Regions from separate parts of the Pseudoalteromonas sp. S3178 genome, predicted to be linked through region 2. Evidence: predicted binding sites of a transcription regulator. Region 2 holds the regulator's gene; each other region holds the start of a gene.
The links. Region 2 encodes sigma-54, which starts transcription at its own class of promoters, with help from an activator protein. Its sites were predicted from a motif close to GTTGGCACGNNNNTNGNNT; they were not measured.
Positions count from the first base shown of each region.

Region 1: a site for sigma-54 is predicted at 6,744-6,762, ahead of fliS (flagellar export chaperone FliS). Genes of this name have one in related genera too.
Region 3: a site for sigma-54 is predicted at 5,179-5,197, ahead of CWC11_RS15145 (EF-hand domain-containing protein). Genes of this name have one in related genera too.

Region 1 covers NZ_PNCW01000012.1:66,702-77,185, forward strand. Annotated here, with positions in the region: gene fliF (flagellar basal-body MS-ring/collar protein FliF) at 1-964, opposite strand, end outside; gene fliE (flagellar hook-basal body complex protein FliE) at 985-1,317, opposite strand; gene CWC11_RS02820 (sigma-54-dependent transcriptional regulator) at 1,475-2,899, opposite strand; gene CWC11_RS02825 (sensor histidine kinase) at 2,896-4,008, opposite strand; gene CWC11_RS02830 (DNA-3-methyladenine glycosylase I) at 4,140-4,733, shown strand; gene CWC11_RS02835 (sigma-54 dependent transcriptional regulator) at 5,019-6,455, opposite strand; gene fliS (flagellar export chaperone FliS) at 6,817-7,218, shown strand; gene CWC11_RS02845 (hypothetical protein) at 7,223-7,519, shown strand; gene fliD (flagellar filament capping protein FliD) at 7,606-9,006, opposite strand; gene CWC11_RS02855 (flagellar protein FlaG) at 9,063-9,497, opposite strand; gene CWC11_RS02860 (flagellin) at 9,665-10,484, opposite strand, start outside.
Region 2 covers NZ_PNCW01000018.1:70,148-80,631, reverse strand. Annotated here, with positions in the region: gene CWC11_RS04740 (bifunctional diguanylate cyclase/phosphodiesterase) at 1-1,002, shown strand, start outside; gene CWC11_RS04735 (YgiQ family radical SAM protein) at 1,109-3,280, shown strand; gene CWC11_RS04730 (protein disulfide oxidoreductase) at 3,351-3,758, opposite strand; gene mgtE (magnesium transporter) at 3,934-5,292, opposite strand; gene CWC11_RS04720 (HPr family phosphocarrier protein) at 5,409-5,681, opposite strand; gene rapZ (RNase adapter RapZ) at 5,724-6,569, opposite strand; gene CWC11_RS04710 (PTS sugar transporter subunit IIA) at 6,586-7,038, opposite strand; gene hpf (ribosome hibernation promoting factor) at 7,043-7,330, opposite strand; gene CWC11_RS04700 (RNA polymerase factor sigma-54) at 7,357-8,856, opposite strand; gene lptB (LPS export ABC transporter ATP-binding protein) at 8,926-9,651, opposite strand; gene lptA (lipopolysaccharide transport periplasmic protein LptA) at 9,648-10,193, opposite strand; gene lptC (LPS export ABC transporter periplasmic protein LptC) at 10,183-10,484, opposite strand, start outside.
Region 3 covers NZ_PNCW01000055.1:6,560-17,043, forward strand. Annotated here, with positions in the region: gene pta (phosphate acetyltransferase) at 1-179, opposite strand, end outside; gene CWC11_RS15115 (acetate kinase) at 182-1,396, opposite strand; gene yfbV (terminus macrodomain insulation protein YfbV) at 1,653-2,099, shown strand; gene CWC11_RS15125 (putative RNA methyltransferase) at 2,083-2,886, opposite strand; gene CWC11_RS15130 (energy-coupling factor ABC transporter permease) at 2,883-3,530, opposite strand; gene xthA (exodeoxyribonuclease III) at 3,536-4,342, opposite strand; gene CWC11_RS15140 (exonuclease III) at 4,583-5,014, shown strand; gene CWC11_RS15145 (EF-hand domain-containing protein) at 5,237-5,758, shown strand; gene scpB (SMC-Scp complex subunit ScpB) at 5,908-6,498, shown strand; gene rluB (23S rRNA pseudouridine(2605) synthase RluB) at 6,495-7,364, shown strand; gene CWC11_RS15160 (YciK family oxidoreductase) at 7,429-8,175, opposite strand; gene CWC11_RS15165 (VolA/Pla-1 family phospholipase) at 8,383-10,484, shown strand, end outside.

The DNA.
Region 1 (10,484 bases), on a different contig from region 2:
CTAAACCACCTATGTTACTTTCTTCAAATGTGGTTTCGCTACGTACAGCGGGTAAGTCGGGGTTATAACGTTTTTGAGTTTCTTCTACAGCGCTAAAGTCCATACTTAAATCAACTTGAGCGGTGTAATTACCTAAACCGACAACCGGAATAAGTATGCTATCTATTTTTTCTAAGTATTCTTGTTCGCGCTTACGCTCAAGGTCGTACTCTTTACGAGAACGCGCTGCTAATGAACTTTGAGAGCCTGAATTTAATAAGCGGCCATTTTGATCGGTTACAGTTACACGAGCAGGCTCTAAGCCTTGAACGGCTGAGGCTATCATATCTACAACTGAGTCAATTTCTTCACCATCGAGCATTCTGCCGCGTTTTAGAGTAAGTACCACTGTGGCTGATGGCTTTTTTTCTCTACGTGCAAAAACGTTTTCTTTTGGTATAGCTAGTAATACTTTAGCGCGAGTTACATTGTTAAGCTCTTCAATAGTGCGGGCAAGTTGTTGCTCTCGGCCATGCTTTAAACGTTCACGCTCTAAGCGTTGGCTTACACCAAAGCCCATATCTTGCATAATAATATCGCTACCCGATGTAGGCCCTTGCTCTAGCCCTTCGCGTGCCATTAGTAGTTTAATATTTTGGTATTCGCTTTCATCAACGGATACGACATTTCCGTCTAGTTGGTATTCAATTTTTTGTGCATCTAAAAAATCAAGCGTTTGAATAAGCTCTTCTGTAGGCATTTTACCTAACGGACGCATATCTGGCTGGCGAGCCCATATAATCACAAAAATAGCGATAGCTAAACAAATCGCTAATGCAATAACAAGCGTAACTTGGCGTAATACATCAACACCATTTAACGCACTTAAATAGCCCGATTTTTGCTCTTGTTGACTATCGCCATCGCTTTGCTCGAGTGTGCCACCAGCAAGTGCAAGGTCTGTAGATTGATTAGATTGCGCCACAATAATTCTCCACTACCTAGTTAAACAGGCATGTTCATGATTTCTTTGTAAGCTTCTACAAGTTTATTACGAACCTGTACTGTTGCTTCAAATGCTACTGATGATTTTTGCGAAGCAATCATTGCATCGGCAAGCGATACACTGCGATCGCCCATTTCAACTGCTTTTACTTTTTGGCCTGTGTCTTGTTGTAGCTCATGCACTGTATTTAATGCATTACTTAACATATCGCCAAACTGTGCGCTTGAAGGTGATTGAACCTGAGTAGGCAGCTTATTTGCTTGATTACTGCGGCCAGCTTCTAAGGCCATTGATTGCATTTCTTGAAATACAGCGCTGTTTTGAATTTTCATAATTTTTCTCTGACGGTGCAGTTAACTCTTAAAGGTAATAAAGCACAAAGTATGCCAAATAAATAAACCTTTAAATACATATGGTTAACACTTTATTTGGTGAGTCAGAGTTTTGACAACCCTAAATTCGCAGTACGAATTTAGGGTTTATAGGAAGCTATGCAGGAAGTGAAATACCTAAGTCGCGCATTTGCGCTAATTTATAACGTAAAGTACGCGGACTAATACCGAGTGTTTCGGCTACATCTTTTCGCTTACCTTGGCAACGCGCTAACGTTTCTAAAATTATTCGATGCTCTTTATCTTTTAGTTCGTCTTTGTAGCTGCCGGTATCTGGTGTTGGCAAATCTTGTTGAGGAATTACATCAGCACTTTGCTGATCGTAATAAGCAGTACTGAGTGACTTTTTCTCTACCAATTCACTTTTTTCAGGCTGTGGAATAACAAAGTTGCTCGGTGCTAAATTTTCAATAAAAATTGCATGCTCATTTATTGTATCGCCACTTCGCAGTATAAGTGCACGTTGGATCACGTTATCAAGTTCGCGCACATTGCCAGGCCACGCATGCGCAAGTAACTTTTGCTCGGCCACGCTATCTAAATACGCCATTGGCTCTTTGCTTTTAGCTATGTGGCGCTCTATTAAGTGTTTAGCTAGCACAATTATATCACCAGGGCGCTCGCACAAAGGTCGCCACATAAGCGGAAATACATTTAGTCTGTAATATAAATCTTCTCGGAATTGATTATCAGCCACTGCTTCTTTTAAATCGCGGTTACTTGTTGCAAGTACACGTACATTTAACTGAATTGTTTTACGGCCACCTAAACGCTCTACTTCGCGCTCTTGTAAAACGCGTAATAATTTAGCCTGTAGGCCTAAATCCATTTCGGTTATTTCATCAAGTAAAATAGTGCCGCCTTGTGCTTGTTCAAATTTACCAGGACACGCTTGAATAGCCCCTGTAAAGGCGCCTTTTTCATAGCCAAACAAGGTTGCTTCAAGCATATTTTCAGGTATTGCTGCACAATTAATTGCTACAAAAGGCTCATTGCAGCGGCTTGATTTATCATGAATATAGCGTGCTAATACTTCTTTACCTGAGCCACTAGGGCCAAGCACCATAACACTTGCATCAGAGCGCGCAACTTTACTTGCCAGCTCTAGGAGCTGAATACTCGTTGGATCGGCAACAATGGGGCCATCGGTGTCTTTAGGTTTTTCAGGTAAGTAACGGCTCACCATGTTTAATAGTACTTCAGGGGCAAATGGTTTTGCCATGTAATCAATAGCCCCTAAGCGCATTGCCTCTACTGCATCATCAATTGTTGCATAAGCGGTCATCATCAATACGGGTAAATCAGGGTGATTTAATTTAATACTACGCAGTAAATCAAGGCCACTCATTGCGCCCATTTGAACGTCGCTTACCACTAACGAAAATGGCTCTTTTTTAAGTAATAGCATTGCCTGCTCTGCACTATTTGCAGCAACACATTCAATACCCGACATTTCAAGCGTATCAATTAAGGCTTCGCGTAAGCCCGCATCATCCTCGACAACTAAAATAGTGTTACTCATGATGATTCCTCTAATTTAGATGTTGTTTTAATGGGAAGTAACAAACTAAAGCAGGCTCCCCCGTGTTCATTATTAGCCACGTCAACACGACCTTGATGCGCATTAGCCACCGAACTTACAACCGCAAGCCCTAAACCTGTACCTTGGCTTTTTGTAGTAAAAAATGGCTCAAATATCTTATCGCCTTGGCTTAAATCAACGCCTGGGCCATTATCACTAACACTAATTCGTACCATATTTGGGTCGTGTGAATCTGTTTGCGCCGTTATTTTTACCGCTGCGCCATTACCAATAACTTGAATACTGTTATGCACTAAATTTTGAATCGCGCTCGCAAGTGCAGTTTTATTACCCACAATTTGTATATCGGGCTCAGGTAGGCTTACATCTAGCTCACTGTTATTTAGGGCTACCATAGCGTCAGCGCCCGTTTTAACCTCTGTTAATAACTGCTGCATAGAAACTTGCTCAACAACCTGCTGATCACCACTTTTTGCAAATAGCAGCATGTCGTTAACTTGGGTTTCTAAGTCTTTTAATCGCGACATTAATTTAGTTTGAAAGTTATCACGAGAGGCTTCTGGTAAGCGTTTTGAGCCTAAATTAGCAGCGTATAACATAGCCGCAGAAAGTGGCGTACGGACCTGATGCGCCAATGAAGCAACCATTTTACCCAGCGCACTTAAACGCTGCATATGAGCAACCCTTTTCTGCAATCGGCGGGTTTCTGTTAAATCGGTCATTAATATAAGCTGGCCAGGCTCTGGAGCGAGTGCGGTTATATCAAGCTTTATTAAACGACCATCTTTAAGCGACACTTCGTGCCCATCATCTTGATGCGGGCGAAAAGAGCGCTGAATCACATTAAACCACTTCTCACCCTCTAGTGGCTCACCAAGCATATCTATCGCTATTTGATTCGCTTTCGCTATCATACCTTTGCCATCTAGTACCACCACACCTGCGGGCATAGTGTCTACTAAATGCGAAAGCCAGCTTGCTTGCTTACGCAGATCGCTTAACTCACCAATGTACTCCTCTTGAAGTAAACATGGGTTATACTGATTTGCAGAAATAAACTGTGGTTTTAACACGCTTGCAAGAGCCATAATCAAATCTCGAATTGATGTAGATACAGGGCTAAATGCACAATTTATACCAAATTTTATTTATATATTTTTCATTAAGTTAGACACTAATTTAAGCGACATAAAAATGACGCACACTAAAAGGGATCATAATGAGTGAGCAAAAAAAGTGCCGTTGTCCGTGGCTCGACACCACTAAACCAGACTACGTTATTTATCACGATGAAGAATGGGGCGTGCCACTTTATGATGATACAAAACTATTTGAATTTATTACGCTAGAGTCGGCGCAAGCGGGTTTAAGTTGGTACACCATTTTAAAAAAGCGTGAAGGCTACAAAAAAGCATTTGCTAATTTTGATGTGCACAAAGTAGCTAAATTTACAGCTGATGACATTGAGCGACTCATGCTTGATGAAGGTATTGTGCGTAACCGCTTAAAAATTGCAGCAACTGTAAATAACGCTAAACGATTTATAGAAATTCAAAAAGAGTTTGGTAGCTTTAGTCATTACCAATGGCAGTTTGTAGGCAATAAGCCAATTATTAGTAATTTAAATAACATTGATGACTACCCTGCAATTTCAGAGGTATCTACCGCGTTTGCAAAAGATTTAAAAAAGCGTGGTTTTAAGTTTTTAGGCCCTACAACGGTATACGCACATATGCAGGCATGCGGTATGGTTAACGACCATAGTAATGATTGTTTTAGAAAAGAAGAAATTATTAAGGCTTTTGGTGAATAAGTGTCTTATAACCATAAAAGTGATCTGTTCACAAAGAGGGTAAGAGACGCTTCGCTTTAGAGAAGTAACGTGTAAGTTAACTATGGTTTCTCATTTGCCTTCGTTTTTAAGATGCGTGTTTAAGTAATTAAAAGCTGCGCTTTTCAAGCGAGCAAGCTCGGCGTCTACCGCCAAGGTTCAAGTTTGCGTTTATCTTGTAAACGCAAACTTGCATGCGTAATGGGCAAAACCCGTAAAGTGATAGCTTACAATGAGTATAAAAAGTATTTTGTCTTTTAGGAATGATTAGTCTCGCGACAAGTTATACTTTTTCATTTTTTCGACGAGCGTTGTACGCCTTACACCTAATATTTCCGCGGCGCGTGCCACAACATAATCAAAGCGTTCAAGTGCTTGGGTAATTAAGCTAATTTCAAGCTCTGCTAAATAGTCTTTAAGCTCAATACCATCATCAGGTAGTAATCCACTGCCTTGTTGATTAAATTCAGCTTCGGGTTCAGAGTCATAATCACTAAAACCAGTGCTAAAAATATCGTTAAAGGCATCTTTTTCTAAAAGCTCTTCTGGGTACTCTGGCTCGTAGGCATCAACTTCTATGTAACGATATTTATTTGGTAAATCAGGTACATCCACCACCTTTTCAGGAAACATAATAACCATACGCTCAACTAAATTAGCAAGCTCACGAATATTGCCTGGCCACGCATGTTCTTTTAAGCTCTCAACCGCGCGTTCTGTAAATTTAGCGGTGGTGCCACTTTGCTCATTAACACGGCGCATTAACTCTTTTAATAGCAGTGGAATGTCATCAGCGCGCTCACTCAGGGAAGGGTTTTCAATAGGAAATACATTCAAGCGATAATATAAATCTTCTCTAAAACTCCCCTCTTCTATCATGTTTTCGAGGTTACGATGAGTAGCGGCAATAACCCGCACATCAGCCTGTATGGCTTTTGTGCCACCCACTCTCTCGTAGCTGCGCTCTTGCAACACCCTTAGTAACTTAACTTGCATTTGCAGAGGCATATCACCTATTTCATCTAAAAACAGTGTACCACCTTGAGCAAGTTCAAAACGTCCTTTACGCGCCGATATAGCCCCTGTAAACGCCCCTTTTTCGTGCCCAAACAACTCACTTTCAAGCAACTCCCCAGGTATTGCACCACAGTTAACCGGCACAAATGGCCCTGTATTACGCTTAGACAATAAGTGCACGTTGCGCGCAACAACCTCTTTACCTGTGCCCGACTCACCTAAAATAAGCACGTTTGCATCGGTTTTAGCCACTTGCTCAATTAAAAAGCGTACGTCTTTAACTGCATCAGTTTCACCTACTAAACCATCAAATGCTTTATGAGGTTTATGGCCTTTATGGTCCGTTGGTAACATACGCTGATATTGCTGGCAATCGTGCAGCAATTGCGTGGTTACTTCGTGATTGAAAGGCTCACAAATTAAGCCTACAACATTTGCAATGCTTAGTAGTGGCTTAAGTGTTTCACCAATTAATAAAAAAGGGAGTGTTGGGTAGCGTTTAATTAAGCTTTCGTGATCTAAGCTTTGCAATGCACCTAAGATTACTATGCATTCTTGCTGCTGATACTTACTGCATATTTGCTCAAAGCTAGACTCATCTAGCAATTGTACAGCCTCACCTATAAAGGTAAGTGATGCGTTTAATCCTATTGAGCGATTGTTATTATTATCTAAAATCAAGATCATAGTTAGCGAGCCGTACTTTCACTAATTCATTTAATTAGTTAAATTGTAAGCCAGTTCAGCGTGGATGCAAGCGATAGCGGCAGTTTTTTGACATAAACGCCAAAAAACAGACGGACTAGCAAAATCAATCATACTTAAGAATTAATCATTAAGTATCAATTTATAAAAACCTTATATAAAAGCTAACTAAAAATTTTAAAGTACAAATTACCCAATATACAAAATATATAAGCTATTATTTACTTAAGTTGAAAGTAACAATGCCGATAACTATACAAATGTAAAATGCTTGGCATTAATATTGCTTTTGTTTTGATATAAGTTTTACATAATTTTAGTAGTTAAATTTTAGGATTTTCCCATGGCACATGTCTCACTGAAAAAATACAGCCAAGTTCGTGCAAGTAACATTGCAGAAATGGCGCCGTATGAACAAATAAACCTTATTTTTAGTAATATTATTGGTCGCTTAGCTGCTACTAAGGGTTTTATTGAACGCAAAGAAATAGAAAAAAAAGGCGAAAACCTCTCAGCATGCATTTTATTATTAGGTGCACTGCAAGATGCGCTTAACTTAGAAGTAGAACAAGATCCTAGTATTTCTGATAATTTATTGGCGCTATACGCCTACTGCCAGCGCAAATTAACGCAAGCTAATATAAATAATGATATTGAAGCAGTTGTTGAAGTTTCAAGCATCATTAAAGAAATAAAAGAAGGTTGGGATAGTATTCCAGCAGATCAACGCAATCCTGCGGTATAATGCTATGGGTCAAAGCCTTTCAGCTAAAGCAGAGCAAATTGGTGAGTTGCTTAATAATATTGAATCATTAGTACAAAGCAATAAAGCTGAAGAAGCTAAACCAATTATGGATACTTTAAATATTGAGCTTAAAAGCTGGTGCGAAAGTGATACTCCGCCAAATGCTCAAGAATTAGAGGCTATACAAGCTGCTATAAACACGATTAACAAGCAAGCAATGGCTAAAAAAAATGAATCATCAAAAGCTATCATTAAGCAAAAAAAATCGGGGAAAGCAATTTCAGCATACAAGTCGATTTAATTACTTACATATTAATTAACGTAAATAGCAGGCATAAAAAAACCGTTTTTAAACGGTTTTTTTGTGCTCATAATAAGTATTAAGAGTTAAGAGTTATTACTCACTACACCTGGCATATTTTCAAGCTGAGCTTGCACATAGCTACTAGTTGAGTTTAGGCTCGCTACCAGTAAATCCATAGCATTATATTGAGCGTATAATCGAGAAGAAAGCGACTCCATTTTACTTGTTAAGCTTTCACGCTGATCATCAATATCATCTAGTTGATTTGTTTTACTATCAATACGATTCTGAATAATACCGTCGGTGTCGGTATAAAAACTCATAAGTTCGTCAAATGATTGGGCAAAACCATCTTCATCAGTGCCTACAAAAAACTGTTGTACTAAATTTACATTAGCGTCTATTTGCTCATCGAGTGTTTCAGTATTTAGCGTTAAAACACCATAACGATCTGTTTCAACGCCCAGCTGAGAAAGTGACAATGAGTTACCATTTCCTAAATCCACAGAGTCGGTAATCTGCTCTCTTAATTTAGACATTACACCACGCAATAACGAATCGCCGGCCATTACACCAGCGCCATCTTCACTTGAAGCACCGAGGGTATTACTAAGCTCAAGTAGTTCGTTATAGCTGGAAATAAAGTTATTTAAGCCTGATTGAATATTATTGTTATTTTCGGTTACTGATATATCACTTAAATCATCATCAGTGTCATGTGCTTTTTTAGCGGTGATTGTTATACCATCTATAACATCAGTAAACGTATTTGAGGAACTACTAACTGTGAGTGAGCCATCAATGGTAATGGATGCATCGGTTGCAGCAATAATTTCAGATGCATTTTGCACACCTGCAGAGTCAAAAGCTAAACGAGATAGCCCGTTGGTATCGGTGTTATTGCCGTCAGTATCCGTTACTTCTACTTTAATCTCGTTCTCTAAGCCACTCTCTTTAGCTGAAAGAACTAGATGCTGGCCTGTATCATCCGTTATTATTGTTGCGTTTATACTATCGTTATCGCTGCTGTCGTTAATTGCATCTCTAATTTCACTCAAAGTAGCAGTGTCTGATACTTCAATATCAAAGCTGTTGTCGCCCGAGCTAAGAGTCATTGTACCTTCACCCACAGCAGCGTCAGCATCAAAGGCTTCAGAAAGTATTTTATGCTCCGTAGCAAGGTTATTAACCTCTACAGAATAACCACCTGGCTGTGCGTCTTCATCAGCGCTAATAGAGATGAAATCATCATTGCCTGACGTACTGCGTTTTTGGTAATTATCTGAATCACCTAACGCTTCCATTGCTGTTTGCACTTGCTGTAGTGCAGACTTTAAAGCCCCTACAGCAGAAATATCAGTAGTTAAAGTGCTCTCTTGAGTATTTAGGCGAGCCTCAGCAGGAGCCTGCTCAGCGTTAACTAATGCATCAACTATGTCTGATACAGCTAAGCCAGAGCCTAAGCCATTAAACGAAATAGACATACTTCACCTCTTTATACTCAAAAAATTTAACTAATAATATATCAACGATACGTCGACTAAACGGTTTGGTCTATTAAAATACCCGCAGATTCAGAAAGCTTTGACACTAAACTTAATACCTCTTCCGAAGGGTATTGCTTAATTACATCACCACTGGTTTTATCTAGTATTTTAATTACATCACGCCCTGAATCTTCGTCAACTTGAAATTGTAGACTGCGATTCATTTCACCCATAAAGTCTTGCAATTGTTGCGCCACTTTTTCAAGCTGTTCACGCTCAAGCTGTTGGTTTGGCGAACTATTAGTCTCAGTTCCTTGTTGTGCGTATTGGTTGCTTAACTGATTTTGTGGGCCTTGTTCATCCGTTTTATTTACGTCATCAACAGCTCGCTGAGTCAATACTGAGCCAGCCTGCCCTATTTGTTTATCTTCACCAGTTAAAGATGTTGATGCTATAGTAACTTCTGCGTTTGAAGTAATGGTGTTCATAACGCCTCCTAATATTGCCGAAATTGTATACTTATTAGACTAACAATAGCTTAATTTATACCCTTAAACCACAAAAGGAGGTAGCTAAAGCCACCTCCTTGTTTTTTAAAACTAATACTGACTTTTTGTACTAGCTAGCTACCCATTAAGCTATAACGTTTTACTTATTAACCTAATAAGCTAAGTGCTGTTTGTGGTAACTGATTCGCTTGCGATAAGATTGACGTACCCGCTTGTTGCAAGATTTGGTTTTTCGTCATCTCTGCAGTTTCAGTTGCAAAGTCAGTATCTTGAATACGGCTACGTGAAGCAGATACGTTTTCAGAGATGTTAGACAAATTGCTAATAGTATGGTCAAAACGATTTTGAACCGCACCTAAGCTTGCACGTTGTGAATCGATATTTGCAATAGCATTATCAATAATTGCTAACGCATCTTGTGAGTCTTTTTGGCTTGTAATATTAATATCTGCAACATCATTTAATTTACTGGTTACAGGGTCTGTTCCTGCCGCTAAAGAAGCATCACTTGCGTCTACACTAAATGTCTCTGAAGAGTTCAACTGAACAGCACCCGATACCCTGGTTGCACCAGCTGCGTCATTTATTGTTACCGCTGTACCAGCAGCGCCATCATAACCTTCAGGTGTAACGTCAAGTGCAACTGTTGGTGTAGCATTGCTGTCGGTTAAATCTGCAAATGTAATATCTGCGCCGTTATTGTTTGATACAGAAAGAGCACCATTTTCAATTGTTGCAGTAACACCGGTATCATCAGTAGCACTGTTAATAGCCTCAGCTAGTGCTTGCTCATCACCAGCTTTAGTGCCAGTACCAACAAATGATAGCTTTTCGCCATTAAGCTCAAAACTAACTACATCATCTGCACCCGCTAGACCTGAAAGAGACAAACCAGCTTCTGTTCGTGCTTGAGCCGTAACACCTGTAGAGCTCGTAACACTATTAATTGCAGCCGCAGCATCTTCA
Region 2 (10,484 bases):
CGAGATGAATTTGATTTAAAAGCGCTAAATGAATATTTGAGTAAACCATTTCACGCGGAAGATAATTTATTACCAATTGATTTTAGAATAGCACTTTGTGAACAACAAGACTTTCAAAGTACTGGCATTGATACTCTTAAGGTGGCGTATATTGCCTTAAACCAAGCTAAAAAATTAAAGCACAAGGAGGGCGTGTACTACACCATTGAGATGCAAGATAAAATGGCTTGGCGTTTAGGTATTATAAGACAATTAAGGCATGACTTTTCACGTAACAAATTAGAAGTATGGTATCAGCCACAATTATCACTAGATGACTTGTCATTAATAGGGTGTGAGGCTTTGCTAAGGTGGCCAGGCGAGAATGGGACTTATATATCACCCGCTGTATTTGTACCGTTAGCTGAGGATGCTGGACTAATTGTAGATATAGGCCAGTGGGTGCTTGAGCAAGCTTGCCAACAGCAAAAGCGCCTTGAAAAAATGGGTGAAGAAATAGGCATTGCTGTGAATGTATCTGTACCTCAGTTTAAAGTTAAAGGTTACGCTCAAAATGTAAAAGCGACTTTAGAAAAGTATTGTGTTAAACCTAAAAATATCGAGTTAGAAGTAACTGAAAGCGTAGTAATGGATGAACTTGATACTGTTATAAATACATTAAGAGAGCTAAAAGAGCTGGGGATAGAAGTCGCTATTGATGATTTTGGCACTGGCTTTTCATCATTAAGTTACATACAAAGCTTACCATTGGATAGACTTAAAATAGACAGGGCATTTATTAAAGACTTACCTGATAAAGACACTGGTGCTATAGCGTCGTTAGTTATTTCATTAGGTGCAAAGTTAGGTTTAAAAACAATTGCTGAAGGCGTCGAAACACAGCAACAAGCTCAATTTTTAAAGGATTTAGGCTGTGATGAGGTACAGGGGTTTATGTACGCTAAACCTATGCCAGAGCACGAGCTTGTTGAGTTTATTAATAAACGAAATAATAAAATTTAATTAAATTAATAATTTATAGTTAAAGGCGCTGATACTTGTAATGTTGTATAAATACACAATGCTATGAGGTATAATTCGCGCCTTTTGTTATTCTACGGCCACATTTATGAGCACACTCAAAGCTAAGCGCGCCTTATTCTCTTACCCAAAATACTGGGCAGAGTGTTACGGCACTGCACCATTTTTACCAACATCACGCGAAGAAATGGATGCACTTGGCTGGGACAGCTGTGACGTAATAATAATTAGTGGCGATGCGTATGTCGATCACCCTAGTTTTGGTATGGCTGTAATTGGCCGAGTACTTGAAGCACAAGGCTTTAGGGTCGGTATTATTGCTCAGCCAGACTGGAATTCAAAAGATGCCTTTATGGGGCTAGGTAAACCCAATTTATTTTTTGGTGTAACTGCCGGTAATATGGACTCGATGATCAACCGTTATACGGCTGAAAAACGTATGCGCCATGATGATGCCTACACACCAGGAAATGTTGGTGGAAAACGCCCAGACCGAGCTGTAATGATTTACTCTCAGCGCCTACGAGAAGCCTACAAAGGTGTGCCTATTGTTATTGGTGGTATAGAAGCAAGCTTACGCCGTATTGCTCATTACGATTATTGGCAAGAAAAAGTACGTCGTAGTATTTTATTTGATGCCAAAGCAGACATACTTATTTACGGAAATGCTGAACGCCCATTAGTTGAAGTTGCTCACAGGATTGCTGCAGGTGAAACAATGGATACAATTCAAGATATTCGCGGTACAGCCGTTATTCGTAAAGAGCCTTTACCTGGTTGGCGTGGTAGTGATTCAACCGCAATCGATAAAATAGGTAAAATAGATCCTATTCCTAATCCGTATGGGGCTGATGATGTTGGCTGTAGTAAGTCAGAGTTTAAACAAGCCGGAATCGATTTAAAAGCAGAAGCTGCAAAGCCTATAACTATTCAACCTGCTCGTCCTAAACCGTGGGAAAAAACATACGTAAAACTCCCTGCATTTGAGCAAGTGAGTGTTAATAAACCCTTATACGCTCATGCATCACGTATTTTGCATCAAGAAACAAACCCAGGTTGTGCCCGTGCGCTTTTTCAGCGCCACGGTGATCGCTCTATTTGGGTAAACCCGCCAGCTTATCCGCTTGAAACGCATGAAATGGATGATGTATTTGGTTTGCCGTATCAACGTATTCCGCATCCAAGTTATGGTGATGCTAAAATACCTGCTTACGACATGATTAAAACATCGGTTAATATTATGCGTGGCTGTTTTGGTGGTTGTTCGTTCTGCTCCATTACAGAGCACGAAGGGCGAATTATTCAAAGTCGCTCACAAGAATCAATAATTGAAGAAATTGAACAAATTAGAGATAAAGTACCTGGCTTTACTGGGGTTATTTCTGATTTAGGTGGCCCTACTGCTAACATGTATAAACTTCGATGCACGAGTAAAAAAGCAGAGAGTACGTGTCGTCGTTTATCGTGTGTTTATCCCGATATTTGTAAACACATGGATACTGACCACACTCCAACAATCGATTTGTATAAAAAAGCCCGAGAAGTAAAAGGCATTAAGAAAATTTTAATCGCTTCGGGCGTACGTTACGACTTAGCTGTGCGCGATCCTCGTTACGTTAAAGAATTAGTAACGCATCATGTTGGCGGTTATTTAAAAATTGCACCTGAGCACACTGAAGACGGTCCTTTATCTAAAATGATGAAGCCGGGCATGGGCGCGTACGATCAATTTAAAGAATTATTTGATAAGTACTCAAAAGAAGCTGGTAAAAAACAGTATTTAATACCGTACTTTATATCTGCTCACCCAGGGACAAAAGACGAAGACATGGTAAATATGGCTTTGTGGCTTAAAACAAATGACTTTAAGCTAGACCAAGTGCAAAACTTTTACCCTTCACCAATGGCAAATGCGACGACTATCTATCACACTGAAATGAACTCGCTTCGCAACATCAAAAATAACGCTGAGGTGGTGCCTGTTCCTAAAGGGGCTCGCCAACGTCGATTACATAAAGCGATTTTACGCTATCATGATGCATCAGGCTGGCCTATGATCCGTGAAGCACTGCGTAAAATGGGTAAAGCTAATTTAATAGGTAAAGGCCCTAATTGCTTAGTACCAGAAGAAGGCCGAGATGAAAAAGCAGGTAAAGGCGGTAAAGGTCGCCCAGCTTTAACGCGCCATACCGGTTTTAGTCAATTTAAAAAGGCGAATACAAAACCAAAAGTGGGTGGTAATCGTCAGCGAGCAAGGTAATAGCCACGCAAGCCTAAAATTTATAAGCTCTTTATTGCCACATTAGTTACGGGCAATAAAGAGTTTTTTGCTAAAAAGCTTCAGATAACCATAAGCGTAATTTAAGCGACCATAAAGGCTGAATGCCTGTAAGCCCTTGCGTCATTTTGCTATCTTTTAAGACTATGTAGGAAGGCGTTACTTGTCCTTGCCAATCGGCAAATATCTCACCATTTTTATCGTTTATTGTTGTAAAGGTATAGCTGTTTTCGTTGAGATAGCGATGAAGATCTTGATCTGATCCCGACTTTATTGCAATGGTCACTACCGAGTAATTAGTGTCTTTTGCAAGCTCGTTTATAGCTTCAGAGGTAATACTACAAATAGGGCACCAAGTACCCCAAAAATAAATAAGCGTTGGTTTACTTTGACTCGTTGTATTGAGGTTAATTACCTGGCCTTGATAATCTATTAGCTGCAATTGCGGGTTAGCTGGCATCACAGGTTGTCGCCACCAATTGATAGCCGTATAAATTATGGAAAATATAAAACATACACCAACACACTCTTTAGTGTTGAAAGCCCTTTATGTTTGAGTGATTTTTTAGGTTTGTTTTTGTTATTAGCTGCCATGAGAGTACTTATTTAAATCACTTTTATAAAACGGTTTAAACTTATACCAGTAACCAGGTAGCAGTACCTAAAAAGGCAAATATACCAACAATATCTGTTACGGTAGTGAGCACAACACTGCCTGCCAATGCAGGGTCAATATTCATTTTTTTCAATATAATAGGAATACTTGCACCAGCCACGCCCGCGACGACTAAGTTCATAAACATAGCAAACGCGAGTACGCCACCAAGCATAAAATCCCACTGCCAAAGTGCTATAACACCAGCAATTAAAAGAGACCACAAAATACCGTTTAACGCGCCAATGGCAAGCTCTTTCATCATTAAGAAGCGTTGGTTTGTTTGATTTATATGACCTACAGCAATACCACGAATAACAAGTGTTAAAGATTGGCTGCCAGCAACGCCCCCCATAGAAGGCACAATACCGTTTAGCACCGCCAAAATAGGCAATACATCTAAAGTACCTTCAAAAAAGCTTGCTACAAAGGCTGCTGCAAGAGCGGTTAATAAGTTTACACCTAACCAAACTGAGCGTTTTTTTGAGCTTTTTAAAACGGGTGCAAAGGTATCTTCTTCGTCATCAAGACCCGCTAAGCTCAAAAGGCTATGCTCAGCGTCTTCGCGTATTACATCAACAATGTCATCAATGGTTACACGGCCTAAAAGGTGTGCGTTATCATCAACTACCGGTGCAGATATCCAGTTATGACGCTCAAAAAGTTGTGCAACTTCACTTTCATCCATAGAGATTGGAATAGATTCACAATCTTCGTCCATTAAATCAAGAACGATTTTTTCTGGTGGGTTAGTTAGTAAGGTGCTGAGTGATAATGCACCTAAAAAACAGTTATGCTTATCAACTACATATAAGTCATCAGTGCCTTCAGGTAGCTCGCCTCTAAGTCTAATATAACGAAGCACTACATCCAGAGTAACATCAGGGCGAATGGTTACCGTATCGGTGTTCATTAACGCGCCAGCAGAGCGCTCTTGATATGATAGGGCTTGAGTTGCACGCTCTCTGTCTTGAATATCCATTGCGCTAACAACGTCTTTATAGACGGTGTCAGGCAGGCTTCGTAGTACTTCACCTAAATCATCATGCCCCATGTCTTCAGTAGCGGCGGCAATGTGTTCAGGCTCCATTTGAGCAATAATGCCCAAACGTACATCTTCAGAGAGCTCTTCAAGAACGTCACCTTGTACATCAGGGTCAACTAATTGCCAAAGTAAGCGACGGATTTTGTGAGGTGATGATTCTAGTAAAAGTGCGGTGTCACAAGGGGCTGTTTTTGCAAGCATGCGCCTAACTTGAACAAATTGACCACTATTGAGTGACTTGGTCACCTGTTTTAATTGTTGTAGTGGGTAATCTTGTTCAAAAGCTTCAGGCATTGGCGTCCTTTAAAATTTTTATATTACTTTAGGGGAGACGGTGAGTGTACAGACGCACTAACCTTATTTATAAGCTTAACCGGGTAAAATTTTTTATTACTAAAAGTTAAGCCTAATTATTCTTGTTCATTAAATCGTTGTGCTATTAGTTGCCCAACAGCATGTAAGGCTTGCTCAGAATCGGGGCCTTCACACACTACTTTAACTTCTTTACCTTGGCTGCTTTCTAGTAGCATTAATGCAAGTACGCTATCGCCAGCTGCTTCTTTATCATCTTGAAATAGTGTAATGGTGGCATCAAACTGTACGGCTAATTGCGCAAGTACAGTGGCAGCTCTAGCGTGTAAGCCAAGTTTGTTTTTTATTAAAAAAGTGTCTTCACAATGCATAAGTTACTCTATGTAAGCTGAACAGGTGATTATTCGGCTGTATTATTTTTCTTGTTCGCGGTGTCTAATTTTTACGTTAGGGTGTGTCATCGCAAAGCTCTCACCAATTGTTTGTGCTAAATACACCGAACGGTGTTGCCCGCCCGTACAGCCAATGGCAATCGTTAAGTAACTACGATTATTACGCTCTAGGTGTGGTAGCCATGTTTGTACAAATGTTTGAATTTGCCAAGTGAATTTTTGTACTATGCTGTGACTCGCTAAGTAATCTTTAACAGGTTGGTCTAAACCATTTAAAGGCTTAAGCTCTGGCTCCCAATGCGGATTTGGCAAAAATCGAGCATCAAATACGTAGTCAGCTTCTTTAGGAATACCGTGTTTAAAGCCAAACGATTCAAAGGTTACAATAAGTTGCTTATCTTTTTTACCGAGAATTTTTTCACGAATAGACTCAGCTAACTGATGAACACTTAAGTCGGTTGTATCGAGCATGAAATCTGCGCGGGTTACTAATACATCTAGCAGTTGTTTTTCTTTTTTTATCGCTAAATCAAGTGGTAACGAGTCAATAGAAAGCGGGTGTAATCGGCGTGTTTCAGAAAAACGTTTGATCAGAGTTTGGTCGTCACTATCTAAATAAAATAAAGTGGGATTTGCAAAGCCCGGGAGGTATTCAAGAATATCGTTAAACTCATCTTGCTCTTTTGGGATGTTACGCACATCGATACTAACAGCTATTTTATCGTAGGTATCCGATACGCTTCGCACTAAAGAAGGCAGTAGGTTTACTGGAATGTTATCTACGCAATAATAACCTAAATCTTCTACAACGCGTAAAGCAACCGACTTCCCAGAACCAGATCGGCCACTTATGATAATTAACTCCATTTATCACCCTTTTAAACTACGATTGATTAACAATAACTTGGTAAAGCTCAGCATCGGATTTTGCACAGCGTAACTGTTTACAAAATTCTTTGTCATTTAGTTTATCAGCTATGGTTGCGAGAGTCTTTAGGTGCTGTTGGTTATCACCATCTGGTACGATGAGTGCAACAAATATATCAACAGGGCGGTTATCAATCGCATCAAAATTTATGGCTGTCTCGCTTACAAGCACTATTGCTAATGGCTCTTCTGCGCCACTCATTCTTCCATGAGGAATTGCAATACCACGGCCTATGCCTGTGCTACCAAGCTTCTCTCTATTCATTAGAGCACACAAAATATCTTGCTGTGAAAGATAAGGAAGCTTTTCATGAGCGAGTTCGCTAATAAACTCTAAAATTCTTTTTTTGCTATTAAAAAGGACCGCAGCTTTGCTGCAGTCCTGGCATATAAGTGAGCTTAATTTCATCATATTAGTGTCGAGCAAGCTTCTCTTTGTGTTTAATAACTTGACGATCGAGCTTGTCAATCAACGAGTCTATGGCAGCATACATGTCTTGATGTTCGGTAGATGCAAATAATTCTGCACCACTTACATGGATTGTAGCTTCAGCTTTTTGGTTAAGTTTTTCTACATCGAGAATGACATGAACATTGTTTATATGATCAGAATGCCTTTCTAGCTTTGCAAATTTATTATTTACGTAGTCTCTTAATGAATCAGTAACATCTACATGACGACCAGTTAAGTTTAGTTGCATAAGCGTTTTCCTCTTTGTTTTGCGTCTTATATCAAACTCTTTCGTTGATTAGACGGTGGAATAGCCAGAGATTCGCGGTATTTTGCGATTGTGCGTCTAGCTACTTTAATTCCTTGCTCAGCCAATATATCCGCAATTTTACTATCACTCAATGGTTTTGCTGAGTTTTCTGCGGCAATCAGTTTTTTAATCAAAGCACGTATTGCTGTAGATGAACACTCACCACCATTTTCGGTGCTTACGTGGCTTGAGAAAAAGTATTTAAGCTCAAATATACCACGTGGCGTGTGCATATACTTTTGAGTAGTTACACGCGAAATAGTCGACTCGTGCATTTCTACCATTTCTGCAACATCGTTTAAAACCATAGGTTTCATGGCTTCTGGACCGTGTTCAAAAAAGCCCTGTTGTTGCTTAACAATACAATTAGTTACTTTTAGTAGTGTGTCGTTTCTACTCTCTAGGCTCTTTATAAACCATTTAGCTTCTTGCAAATGAGAGCGAATAAATTGACTGTCACCACTAGATTTAACTGTTCGTGACATAGCTGCATATTGGCTATTAACACGTATCTTAGGCATGCTATCTGGGTTTAGCTCAACTACCCAACGGCCTTTTATTTTTTTAACTGATACATCGGGGATCACATACTCTGATTCTTCCCTTACAATAGTATCTGCTGGCTTAGGGTTTAGAGTGTGAATTAACGTCATTACTTCTTTAAGCTCGTCTTCTTTGAGCTTAGTTTTCTTCATTAATGTACGATAGTCGCGAGCCGCTAATAGATCAATATGATCGGTTAAAATCATCTTTGTTTCATTGATAAAAGGCGTATCTTTATCAAACTGATTTAGCTGAATACACAAGCACTCTTGTAAGCTACGAGCTGCTATACCCACCGGATCAAACAACTGAATACGTTTTAAAACGGCTTCTATTTCATCAAGTTCAACTTCGCCCTCGTCGTCGTTCTCTTGATTAAAGCTTTCTAAAATATCTTCACAGCTTAGCGTTAATATACCTGAGTCATCGACTGCTTCAACAATCGCTATTGCAATTGCTTCATCAGTAGGGCTAAACGGCGTGAGCTGTAATTGCCACATTAAATACTCGTGAAGAGTTTCGGTTGAAGCACCTTGGTAAATAGACTCATCTTCTGGCATAGGGCCTGATGATGAAGCAGGAGCTGCGCTCATGTACTCATCCCAGCTTACATCCATAGCCATTTCGTCACTTACTGTGTCTTTAGTAAGTGCTTCACCACTGTCTTGCTCGTACTCGCTTGGTTTTTCATCGGCATTAGCACTTACGGTTAATTCATCGTTATCTGCTTTTTGCTCGTTTTTGCCAGCTGATTCTTCCGTGTAATCTTGTTCATCTACTTCTAGAAGCGGATTGCTATCAAGCGCTTCTTGTATTTCTTGCTGGAGATCCAATGTACTGAGTTGCAACAAACGAATTGCTTGTTGCAGTTGTGGAGTCATTGTAAGTTGCTGGCCCATGCGCAGCTGTAATGATTGCCTCATGTATCTCTAACAATCCTTTTATGTTGTTATAATTAATACTAGCAGATGCTTAAAGACATGGCGTAAATGTTACAGCCTAAATTGCTCGCCTAAATAAACATCGCGTACCGTTTTATCATTTAATACGTGCTCTGGTGTACCAGAAGCGATTAACTCTCCATGAGAAACAATGTAGGCTTTTTCACAAACATCAAGGGTTTCTCTTACGTTATGATCGGTAATTAATACACCAATCCCACGATTTTTAAGATGTTCTATTATTTTCTTTATATCTAACACCGATATAGGGTCTACACCTGCAAAGGGTTCGTCGAGCAATATAAATTTAGGATTAGCAGCTAGTGCGCGTGCAATTTCTACGCGGCGTCGCTCACCACCCGATAAAGCCATACCTTGGCTGTCTCGAATATGTTGAATACTAAATTCATCTAACAAGTTGTTAAGCGTATCTTCTCTTGCTTTTTTGTTAAGCTCTTTACGCGTTTCTAAAATAGCCATTAAATTTTGATAAACGGTAAGTTTTCTAAAAATTGATGACTCTTGTGGTAAGTAGCCTATGCCTAATCTAGCACGACTATGCATAGGTAAAAGAGTAATATCGTTCTCATCAATAGAAATTTTGCCTTTATCACTCGGTACAAGGCCCACTATCATATAAAACGTAGTAGTTTTACCTGCGCCGTTAGGCCCAAGCAATCCAACAATACTGCCAGCTTTAACTTCTAGGCCAACATTTTTTACTACTTCACGGCCTTTATAGCTTTTTGCTAATAGCTCTGCTTTTAATGTACTCATGGCTGGCCTTTGTCACTTTTTTTTACTTTTTTAGGCTCAACTGGCACTAAAATAGTGTGAACGCGATCGGTAGAGTTTTCATCTTTTTCGGCGCTAATTAATTGCTGTTGCATGTCGTACGTAATACTTTTTGCATTGATTTTTTGACCCGCTTGAGCGACTTCAGCATCGCCAACAAGCGTTAAAAATCGCTTAGCAACATCGTAACGTACTTCGTTTGCACTGGCGCTCATTACTGTGCCGTCAGCTTGTTTTTCTTCAAAATAAGCTGGGCTACCTGTTGCTATTAATAATTGCTTGTTATCACCTAAATCATCGCGTTTGTGTACTTCTAATCTGTCAGCTGTAATACGACGATTACCGTGAATAATCTCTACGTTTTTTTCAAAAATCCCTACATTAGCTTTTAACTGGCCTTCTTGTTTGTCGGCGCTAATTGAAATTTGATTGGCAGCAGGAGAAGCTTCTTGTTCTGCCGCATAGCCATTAAAAGCAAGTAAAAGAGTTGGAATTATAAGTATTTTAGAAATTTTATTGGTCATAGTATATGGTTCGCGTATGGTTAATTAGTTTAATCACTTCAGTTTTTAAGTCGGCTTCAAGGCCTTTACCGGTGATTTTTAAATTGGGTCCAGTGATGACAACAGGTTGCTCCGAGCGCATTGTTAATAGTTCTATATCGACCTGAATATTATCAGCGTTGATTTTGTCTATCATGGCGTTATCGGTTAAGTTTTTGGCAACTACATTACCTTCTAATATTAACTGTTTGTCTTCGTATAATGTTGCTTCGTCAGCGTTTATTTGCCACGTTTGCTTTTCGTTATATAAGG
Region 3 (10,484 bases), on a different contig from region 2:
CCCTGAGTAACTATTTGCGTTGATTTTTCTGGCCCAGTTTCGCCTGAGCGAGGCTGTGCTATTGGTTTAAAAAAGTTAACTTTAACCGTTTTTTGCTCTAAAGCGCGCACTAATCCAACAGAAACAGAGGTTAAGCCAACGCCTGTAGACACCGGGATAAGCATAATACGACGTGCCATAATTACAGCTCCTTCACAATGTTTGCAGCATCTAGGGCAATAACCCATTCTTCGTTAGTCGGCATTACGACTGCTTTTGGTATTTTATCTGATGTGCTAATAATACCTTGCGTGCCAAAGCGAGCGTTTAAGTTTGCTTGCTCGTCACAATTAAGGCCTAAGTAGCCAAGCTGTTTGATTACATTTGCACGAATAATATCGGAGTTTTCACCAATACCGCCGGTAAAAATAAGTGCATCTAGACGTTGTAATGGCACCATGTAAGCTGCAATTTGTTTAGCTAAACGATAACAAAAAATATCAAGCGCCAATTGTGCTTTTTTATGTCCTGCAACTGCGGCTTCTTCTATTGTACGGCAATCATTAGAAAGCTCACTGATACCTAAAAGGCCACTTTCTTGGTTTAATAAGTTATCAATTTGTTTTGCGTTGTAATCTAGCTGGGTAGTTAAAAAATTAAATAAACCAGGGTCAATATCACCACTACGAGTACCCATAACTATGCCTGCCAGCGGTGTTAAGCCCATGCTTGTATCAACGCTTTTCCCGTCTTTAATTGCGCAAACAGAGCAACCATTACCTAGGTGAGCGCTAATAAAATTACTTTGCTCAATAGGCTGGTTTAATAATTTAGCTGTTTGGCCTGCAACGTAATAATGGCTTGTACCATGCATGCCGTAACGTCTTACACCGTAGTCGGTATAAAGCTTATAAGGTAATGCATACAAGTAGGCAACTTCATCCATAGTTTGATGAAAAGCGGTATCAAATACGGCTACTTGCGGTAAGCCTATAAATGAATTTTGCGCTGAAGAAATTCCTAACAAGTTAGCATGGCCATGCAAAGGTGCTAAAGATGATGCTTTAGTAATGCCTTCAATTACAGCATCATCAATTAAAACTGATTTCGTAAAGTGCTCACCACCATGAACAACCCGATGACCTACAGCAATTAGGTGCTCATCTAGGTTGTGATTTTTTATTAAGGTTACAAGCGTATTTATAGCCTCAGCATGTGCTTGGTTTGCACCCAGCTCAATTACTGTTTTAGCGCCATTATATTTGTATTTAATAGACGGCGCGTCAGCACCTAAGCGCTCAGCTAGGCCCGAAATTATTTCGTGTCCATCGTTTGCATCAATAATGGCAAACTTTAAGCTAGAGCTACCACAATTTAGTACTAAAACATGTTGTGACTTAGGGGAGGTTGTTGGCATAGATTTAATTTCCATAAACAAATTAGTAAGTGAGCGTTAAGTATTGGGCGTTACACTTGAGCTGATAATGGCTAAAAGTTTAATTTAGCACTGCCTATTTTAACTTAGTTCAGCAATTTAGTTTAGTGTTTTGGCTGATTTAGCAGCTAAATTAAGTGTTTTTACCGATAAAGTGTAACTCCCTTATTTTGTGTTACACTTTGGAAATAGCCAATATTGAACTTGAATTTAAAAGCAGTATCTGTGAGGAGTCATGATGCAAAAAAGTGTGATGTCACAACTACAAACGGGTCGTTTGTATGCTAAAAACTGGCCTATGCGCAAAGAGCTGGCACCTTTATTTTTAGAATTTAGGGTAATAAAAGCGACTGAATTAGCTATAACTGTGATGCCAATTTTAGCTATGCTTACTTTGTTTTTTCAGCTTAACTACTTAGGCCCTGACTTTTTACCACAAGCAATTGCTAGCGCATTATTTTTTATTTCACTGCCTCTACAAGGTATATTTTGGCTAGGTAAACGAGCACAAACACCTTTAGAGCCCGCAATGCAAAAATGGTACACCGAGCTTTATACAAAAATGGTAGAAAACGGTTATCAAGTTCAACTTAGTGAAAACAAGCCCCGTTACATGGAGCTTGCTAGCTTACTTAAAGATATGTTTGAAAAAATGGATAGGGCGTTCACTAAAGAGCAGTTTTAATAAACTGAGTTATGTAAAACGATAAGGTGACCTTGTGCTCACCTTTTTCCTCGAGCGCTGTCCAGTGCTCGGGTCTAAATTTCCACGCGAATGGCGTCATCATAATCAAGTTTTTAATGTCGGTGACACCGAGTGTAACGGTTTCAGTTAAAAGCGATTGTGCTGATTTTTCAAAGCCTTTTGGTGTTGTTATTTCTGTGTGCTCATTTACATTTGAATAAATGTACGTTTTTAATTCTTTTAAATGCCAGGGCCCTGGGCTTGCTACTACTAAGGTTGTGTTTTCATTTGCGAGGCGCGCTAGCTCTACCTCAAATAAAGGAGCAAAAACACTAACAAGTACATCAGCAAATTCATTTTTAAATGGGGCTTGGCTTATAGAAGCCACGCTAAAATCGCAATTAGGATAACGCTTAGCGGCATATTTAACCGCAGACTTTGAAATATCAACGCCGTATACCTGCGCGTTTGTTTTATTTGCTATGGCTTGAGTATAAAACCCTTCACCACAACCTAAATCTACAACAGTATTAGCGCTTATATTACTAATTGTATTACTAAGGCTTTGCTGCAAAAAACGGTAATGACCAGTTTCTAAAAATGCACGTCTAGCTTGCACCATTTCTAATGAATCGCCCGGTTGCTTTGAATTTTTTTGCTGTACTGGCAGCAAGTTAACATAACCTTCTTTTGCAAAATCAAAACTGTGATTATTAGCACAGCGAAGCGTAGAGTCTGTTTTTATAAGTGCTTGGTTACACAGTGGGCATTGATATTGTAGACTCATGAGTCTAAGTAGTCCTTATCGTAAAAAGTTTTAACCCAGTGTGGGCGGTAAGTAATCATAATGGTAATAGCCATACCATTGAGCATTGCTTCAGGAAACCAAATTATAGCACTCAAATAAACGTAGTTATCAGCCAGTTCTTGCCAATTGTATTGGCCTATTGTCAGATAAAATAATGCACCTAAGCTTATTTTTATACAGGCAATAAACCCAGCTGTTATAAATGCACAAACAAATATATAAACAAAAAAATGGCGGGGTAAATATTGGTAACTGATTAAAAAGCCAAGGTAGCTCAATAATATAGGTATAAAGGCACCAATAAGTATTTGCATGGGTAACAGATTAAGCTCGATTTGACCAACGGCAGTTAATAATACGCTGGCTAGCACAGAGCTTAAAATAGCTGATCGCCACCCTAAAATTAAGGTCGCTGCTGTAACACCTAAAATGTGCAAATCTAGGCCTGTTAAAATACCAGCTTTTATACGCCAAAGCACAGCAAATACTATAGCGCATGCAAGCACACCCGTTTGACGTGCGGGTGTTGTATAAAGTGCTTTATATGTTTTTTTATCAAAGCTTAGTAAAGCGATAATAATAACAAGAGCCCAAAGTAGCCCTTGTAAAGTAAGACTAATCATCAAAACTATTTAAATGTAGACCAAATAGGTGCGTGATCCGATGGTTTTTCAATACCACGTAACTCGTAATCAATACCTGTATCAATACAGCGTGCTGCAAGGTCTTTAGTAGCAAGTACCACGTCGATACGAAGGCCTCGGTTATCAACAAACCCTTTAGAACGGTAATCAAACCATGAATATTGATCGTTTGTGTCGGGATTTTGCTCTCTAAAGGTATCTGTAAAGCCCCAATTTAATAATGTTGCTAACCACTCACGCTCTTCTGGTTGGAAAGAACATTTACCTGTTTTTAACCAGCGCTTAGCGTTTACATCACCAATGCCAATATCTAGATCGGTAGGGGAGATGTTTATGTCGCCCATTACAATTACGTCTTGCTCTGGTGTGTGGTTAGTTTCAAGGTGGGTCATTAAGTCTTTATAAAATTGACGTTTATAAGGAAATTTAGTTTCGTGATTAATATTATCGCCTTGTGGGAAATAACCATTCATAACGGTTAGGTCACGGCCATTATCTTGTTCAACGGTTACGCTTATCATACGTTTTTGTGATTCATCAGTATCTGTTGCAAACCCTTTTAAGACCGATTTAGGCTCTTTTTTGCATAACATAGCTACACCGTAATGTGCTTTTTGACCATGAAAATAAACGTGATATCCCATTTTTTGAACATCTTCTAGTGGAAATGCTTCGTCATGAACTTTAATTTCTTGCAAGCCAATAACGTCTGGTTGATGTTTATCTATTATTGCTTGTAATTGATGAAGGCGGGCACGCAGACCATTGATATTGAAAGAAATCACTTTCATAAAATTTACCTTAAAATTGGTTCTATTTAGTGGCATAAATTGTATCAGTAAATACACGTACATAACATGACTGAATTGAGTTAATAGCTGCACAAATGTTGATCAAATGATGGTTAAAGTTTAAACATTGTAAATGCATTATTAATTAATTAAATAAATAAAAAATTCAATTGATATTAGCTATTTTGAATATATAATGCGCAAAAATTACTTGTTTAGCTCGTTCAAATAGGATCTCTCATGAAAACACAACTACTTTTAGCTACCGCTTTATTTGCATCTGCAACTGTTTGTGCACAAAGCAACACTTACTTCAGCCAAGACAACAAACTTGAGTCTAAATTATGTGTATTAAGTGCTAACGAAGGCTTTAGCGTTGCCCGTAAAGAAGCTGCTCAACATGGCGTTTATTTATCTCGTTTTTCTAAGAGTATTTTGTGTAACGGTGAAGACATTCGTGAGATCGCTAAAAAAGCGACGGTAAGTACTTCATCAGTAGATAAAGTAGAAGTATTTGCTAAAGATGCACACCAAGAAACACAGTTATGTATGACTGCACTTAAAAAAGGGTTAGCACCAGTACGTCAAAAGATTGGTAACTTAAACTCTTTAAAATGTAATGGTCAAAACGTAACTGAGTTTGTTAAGCGTTACCAAAACGCTGCAATTTAATTTTAAGCTAAAAATTATCTTTTAGAAAATGCCTGGTTTTAACCGGGTATTTTTTTGCAAAAATTACAAGGTAGGCTGCAATCATTGCAAAGCTAAGTAATTGATTAAAGTATATAAATTAAGCTAAATACCACTAACTAATTGATAGTTAGAGTGTTATTTATATTGGCATCGGACTTGTATTAGTTAAAGTGACATTTACTAACTACAAGGATACGTCTTATGAAAAAGTTAACACTAGCAACAACTATTTTAGCATCTTTGAGCTTAGCGGCTTGTGCATCAAACCAAGGTTTAGAAAAAATCGATAGCGATTTTGCAAGCTTAGATAACGACAGTGATGGTTATATTTCAAAAGTAGAAGCAGATGATGACAGCATCTGGGGGCATTTTTCAAATATTGATACCAACATGGATAATGAAATCAGTCGTAAAGAATTTAACGCATACATGCAATTAAATACCGGTAAGGTAGCCACTGACAGCGAAGTTAGTGAGTCAGCATTTAAAGCTAAAATAGCAAAGTTTGATAAAATCGAAAATGATTTTAAGAGCTTAGATAACGACAAAAATGGTTATATTTCAGTAGAAGAAGCTGATGATGACGATATTTCGAACCATTTTGGATACATGGATGGTAATAACGACAAGCGCATCAGCAAAGGTGAGTTTAAAGGTTATATTAAAAAATACGGTAAAGCGGTAGCTGAAGATGATGCTCTTAAGGTATTAAGACACAGCTAATATTACCTAAATTAGTTAATAAAAACAGCCAGCATTAATTGCTGGCTTTTTTGTGCATTTAATTTAGATAAAAGGCAGATATATTTTCCACCTTTTATGATGTTCTGTCATAATAGATGGCTGTGTATTTTAAAAGGCTGGGCAAAATTATGGCAGGTCGTCGAATTAGTGATGAGCAATTAATTGAGATCATTGAAGCGGCTATATTTGTCGCAGACAAACCAGTTAGTAAGCGCCATTTAAAAGACACAGTACTTGCTGATTTAGCTATATCAATGGCAAGAATTAACGCTGCAATTGAAGCTATAGAAAGCCACTTTCAGACACGAGGTATACGCCTTGTAGAAGTTGGCAGCGGTTATCGGTTTGAGGCTTGTAGTAGCTTAAGCCCTTGGTTGAGCAATTTATGGCAAGAACGAGCGCCTAAGTATTCGCGCGCGCTTTTAGAAACGTTGTCGTTAATAGCCTACAGGCAACCAATAACACGTGGTGAAATAGAGCAAGTAAGAGGCGTTACTACCGGCTCAACAATTATAAAAACCCTTCTCGAGCGTGAGTGGGTTAAAGTGGTAGGGCATAAAGAAGTACCGGGTAAACCGGCATTATATGCAACTACTAAGCAATTTTTAGATTATTTTTCGTTAACAGGTTTAGAGAATTTACCTGCTTTGCCATCAGATCAGCAAAGCAAAATTAATCAGTTAATGAGCGATCCTTCTGTGAGAGAACCATCCGAATGAGTATACAAGGTGAAAAGTTACAAAAAGTCTTAGCCCGTGCAGGCGTAGGCTCACGCCGTGAAATGGAAAAATACATTGATGCTAACCGCGTTAGTGTAAATGGCAAAGTAGCTAAGTTAGGCGACCGTGTTGAAGAAACCGATTTAATTCGTGTTGACGGTCATACTGTAAAAATTGAAGAAAAAGCAGATCGTATCTGTCGTGTAATTATGTACAACAAACCAGAAGGTGAGTTAAGTACACGTAAAGATCCTGAAGGCCGTCGTACTGTATTTGACCGCTTACCTCGTATTGACGGTGAACGCTGGATTGCAGTTGGACGATTGGATATTAATACTGCAGGCTTAATGTTATTTACTAATGACGGCGAGCTTGCAAATCGTTTAATGCACCCAAGCTACGAAGTAGAGCGTGAATACTCAGCTCGAGTATTTGGTGAAGTAACGAATGAAACAGTTAAAAATCTTACTCGTGGTGTTGAACTAGAAGATGGTCCCGCTAAGTTTTTAAGCGTAAAACCAATGGGCGGCGAAGGTATTAACCGCTGGTTTAACGTAACACTTAATGAAGGGCGTAACCGCGAAGTTCGTCGTTTATGGCAGTCTCAAGATGTTGAAGTATCTCGCCTTATTCGTATTCGTTACGGTAAATTAGAACTTGATAAGCGTGTACCTCAAGGTGGCTGGAATGAGTTAGACCTTGAAACAGTTAACTATTTACGTAAAACAGTTAAGCTTGGTCGTGAAACACAGACTAAACTTTCGGTTATGCCTGAAAAGCGTAAAGATAAGCGCGCTAAAATCAATCAAATACGCAAAGCGGTAAAAAAGCACAATCAACGTGTTAAGCAAACTAAACGTAAGTAATTACTAGATATTTACAGACAAAAAAGCCGCAATTTATGCGGCTTTTTTATGATTGATGTGTATTTTATTTTTTCTCTTGCGCATCAAGTGATTCGCCATTTACAGATGCTGAGTCATCACTCATTAAGTATAAGTAGGTTGGCATTAAATCCTCAGGCGTGGCAAGTTTGTCTCTGTCTTCACCTGGATAGGCAGCAGCACGCATAGACGTTCTGGTTGCACCTGGATTTATGCAATTTACACGAATAGACGTTTTACCTACTTCGCACGCCCATGTTTGCATCATGCCTTCTACAGCAAATTTAGAAATAGCATATGGTCCCCAAAATTCACGGCCTTTTCGTCCTACACCTGATGATGTGAAAACGACTGATGCACTTTTTGATTTACGTAGCACAGGGAAGAGCGCTTTAGTGATCATTGCTTGTGCCGTTACATTTACTTTCATTATGTTTTCAAAAGTAGATGAACAAAAATGCTCTAGCGGGCCAAGAGAACCTAAAATTCCGGCATTATTAAGTAACCCATCAAGGCGGCCAAATTGGCTTTCTATAGTGGCTGCTAAATCACGATAGTTTTGCTTAGTCGCCCCTTTTAAATCCATTGGTACAATAGCGGGCTGTGGGTAACCAGCATTTACTATTTCATCGTAAACACACTCAAGTTTATTAGTTGTTTTTCCTAATAAAATTACTGTTGCGCCATGTTTAGCATAGTTTATTGCGGCTACTCGGCCAATACCATCGCCTGCGCCAGTGATCAAAATAACTTTGTCTTGCAGTGCGTTTTCAGCTGCTTGATAAGTGTGCATAAAATTACCAATTAATAAAATTTTTTTGATTTTAACATAGCAAAACGTGAAGTAATCGAATTTATTGTAAATTTAGGTGGCGAAAATAGAAACTTTACGTTAAGTTTAACTGGTCTAATGTCTCATTAATAAACTAGTTACATTATTTTAACTTTAACACACTGAAAAAACACACTATAAAAATAAGATATGTGCGGAGCCAACAATATGAAGAAAATGCTACTCTCACTCTCTGTTACAGCTGCATTAGCAGGTTGTGGCGGCGGAGAAACGTTAGAAGATGTTAAGAACGACACAGCAACTATAGTTCCAAATGCAACGGTTACTTTCGATCCTGCAAATGGAATTTTATCAGTTCCTAATGATTTATTAATGAGCGGTACTCAAGACGGCACACTTAATATTCCTGGGGAATTAGATGATGACAACGTATCTATTTCTCGCGCTGCTTATTCAGACCCTCAACTTGCTCTGGGTGCTTTAGATGGTTGGTCTTCACAAGTGCCCTATAAAATTGATTTAACGTTTCCAAGCGGTGTTTCACTTGATGAAACATCTGCTGCAAGTCCTGGTACGCTCAGAATTTTTGAAGTTGTGATGGGCGCAAGTCTAACGGATGCAGAATGTTCTGTAGTTACCGCTGGTACAGCCTGTAAATTAGTAGGTGAACTTACATTTGGTGTCGATTTTATAACTCAAGCCTCTGGTGATGGAGTCGCTGTTATACCGCTTAAACCATTTACACCAGGTAGCTCTTACATAAATGTTTTAACTACAGGGCTTAAAGATTCGTTAGGACGCTCTATTCAACCTTCTTCTACTTACGCTTCTGTAAGTGAAGAAGCTCCGCTTATTACCGATGCCCAACTTGGGTTACAAGGCGCTGTAAATAGCTACGAAAACGTGGTTGTAAGCTCAGGCGATATTACCAAAGACGATATTATCTTTTCTTCTGCGATGACTATTCAATCAGCAGGGCCTGTACTTGGTACTATTAAAAATTTACTTGCAGCTAGTTTGCAAAATGATGCATTGCCAACACCGATGGTTAATGTCCCTGAGCAAGATGTTGTGAATGTTCAGCAAGTTTTTGCAGCAGCTGGTGTTACAGTATCAGCTGCTTTTTCTGGTGTTCAGTATTTAAAAGGTAACATTACATTACCTATGTATCTAGGAACACCAACAGGAACAGAAATAAGCGATTTAAACGATACATACTGGCAAGGTATGTGTGATAACGCCGTTGCTATTTTAGGGTATAAAGCAGCACTTGGGGAGACGTTTCCTACAGAGCCGGTGAGTGAGAATGATGCGCTCTGTTCAGCTTTAAGCGATGGCCAACTTCGTGATTTAGGTTTGGATTCTACTCGACACTTAACTAAGTATAATTCTATCCCTAAAGTTCAAAGCATGGCTGATGTGCCAGTACAAATAACTAAACCAATTTTACCCGTTATAAACGGTATACGCGCACAACTTCAGTTAGATGCTATTGAAATGCCTGAAAGTGGCTGGCCAGTAGTCATCATGCAACATGGCATAACCACAGATAAAGAAAGCATGCTAGCACTGACCGCGCAATTATCAATTCAAGGATTTGCTACAGCAGCAATAGATCACCCTCGCCATGGTGAGCGTGGAGTTGATGTTGATGATGATGGAACTGACGATTTTAATGCTACTAGTGGCTCTGTGCTTAGCTATATGAATTTAAGTTCATTGCTTGTTGCGCGCGATAGTTTACGTCAATCTTCAGCTGATTTATTAGGTTTACGTTTAGGGTTAAACTTTATAAATGATGCAACGATTAACGCACAAGACGTCACTTATATTGGTCATTCATTAGGCTCTATTGTCGCTCCTGCATTTATTTCACAAGCAAATAATCCATTAGCGCCAACGGTTGATCCATTATTTAATGTAAACACAGTAGCACTTGCAAGTGGCGGTGGCGGTATTGCTAGCTTCTTACTTGAGTCGGCAGCATTTGGTCCATTTATTCAAGGTTCAGTGTTATCTCAAGCTGGCACAACAGAGGCAGATGAGTTTAACGCATTTTTACAGGCTGATGCAGTGTCTAACTGTGGAGCCGTGTTACCAGATACAGAAGCATATTTAACGTGTGGTTATAACGAGTATGTAGCTTCTTTAACTACAGCTGGTGAAACAAGCAAGCTTACTAATATTCAAGGTGTGTTTACTCAGTTTGCATTTGCTGCACAAACAGCCCTTGATAGCGGCGACCCAACAAATTATGCGGCAGCGGTACAAGCTTTAGGCACACCCGTTTATACAAATGTTGTTGTAGG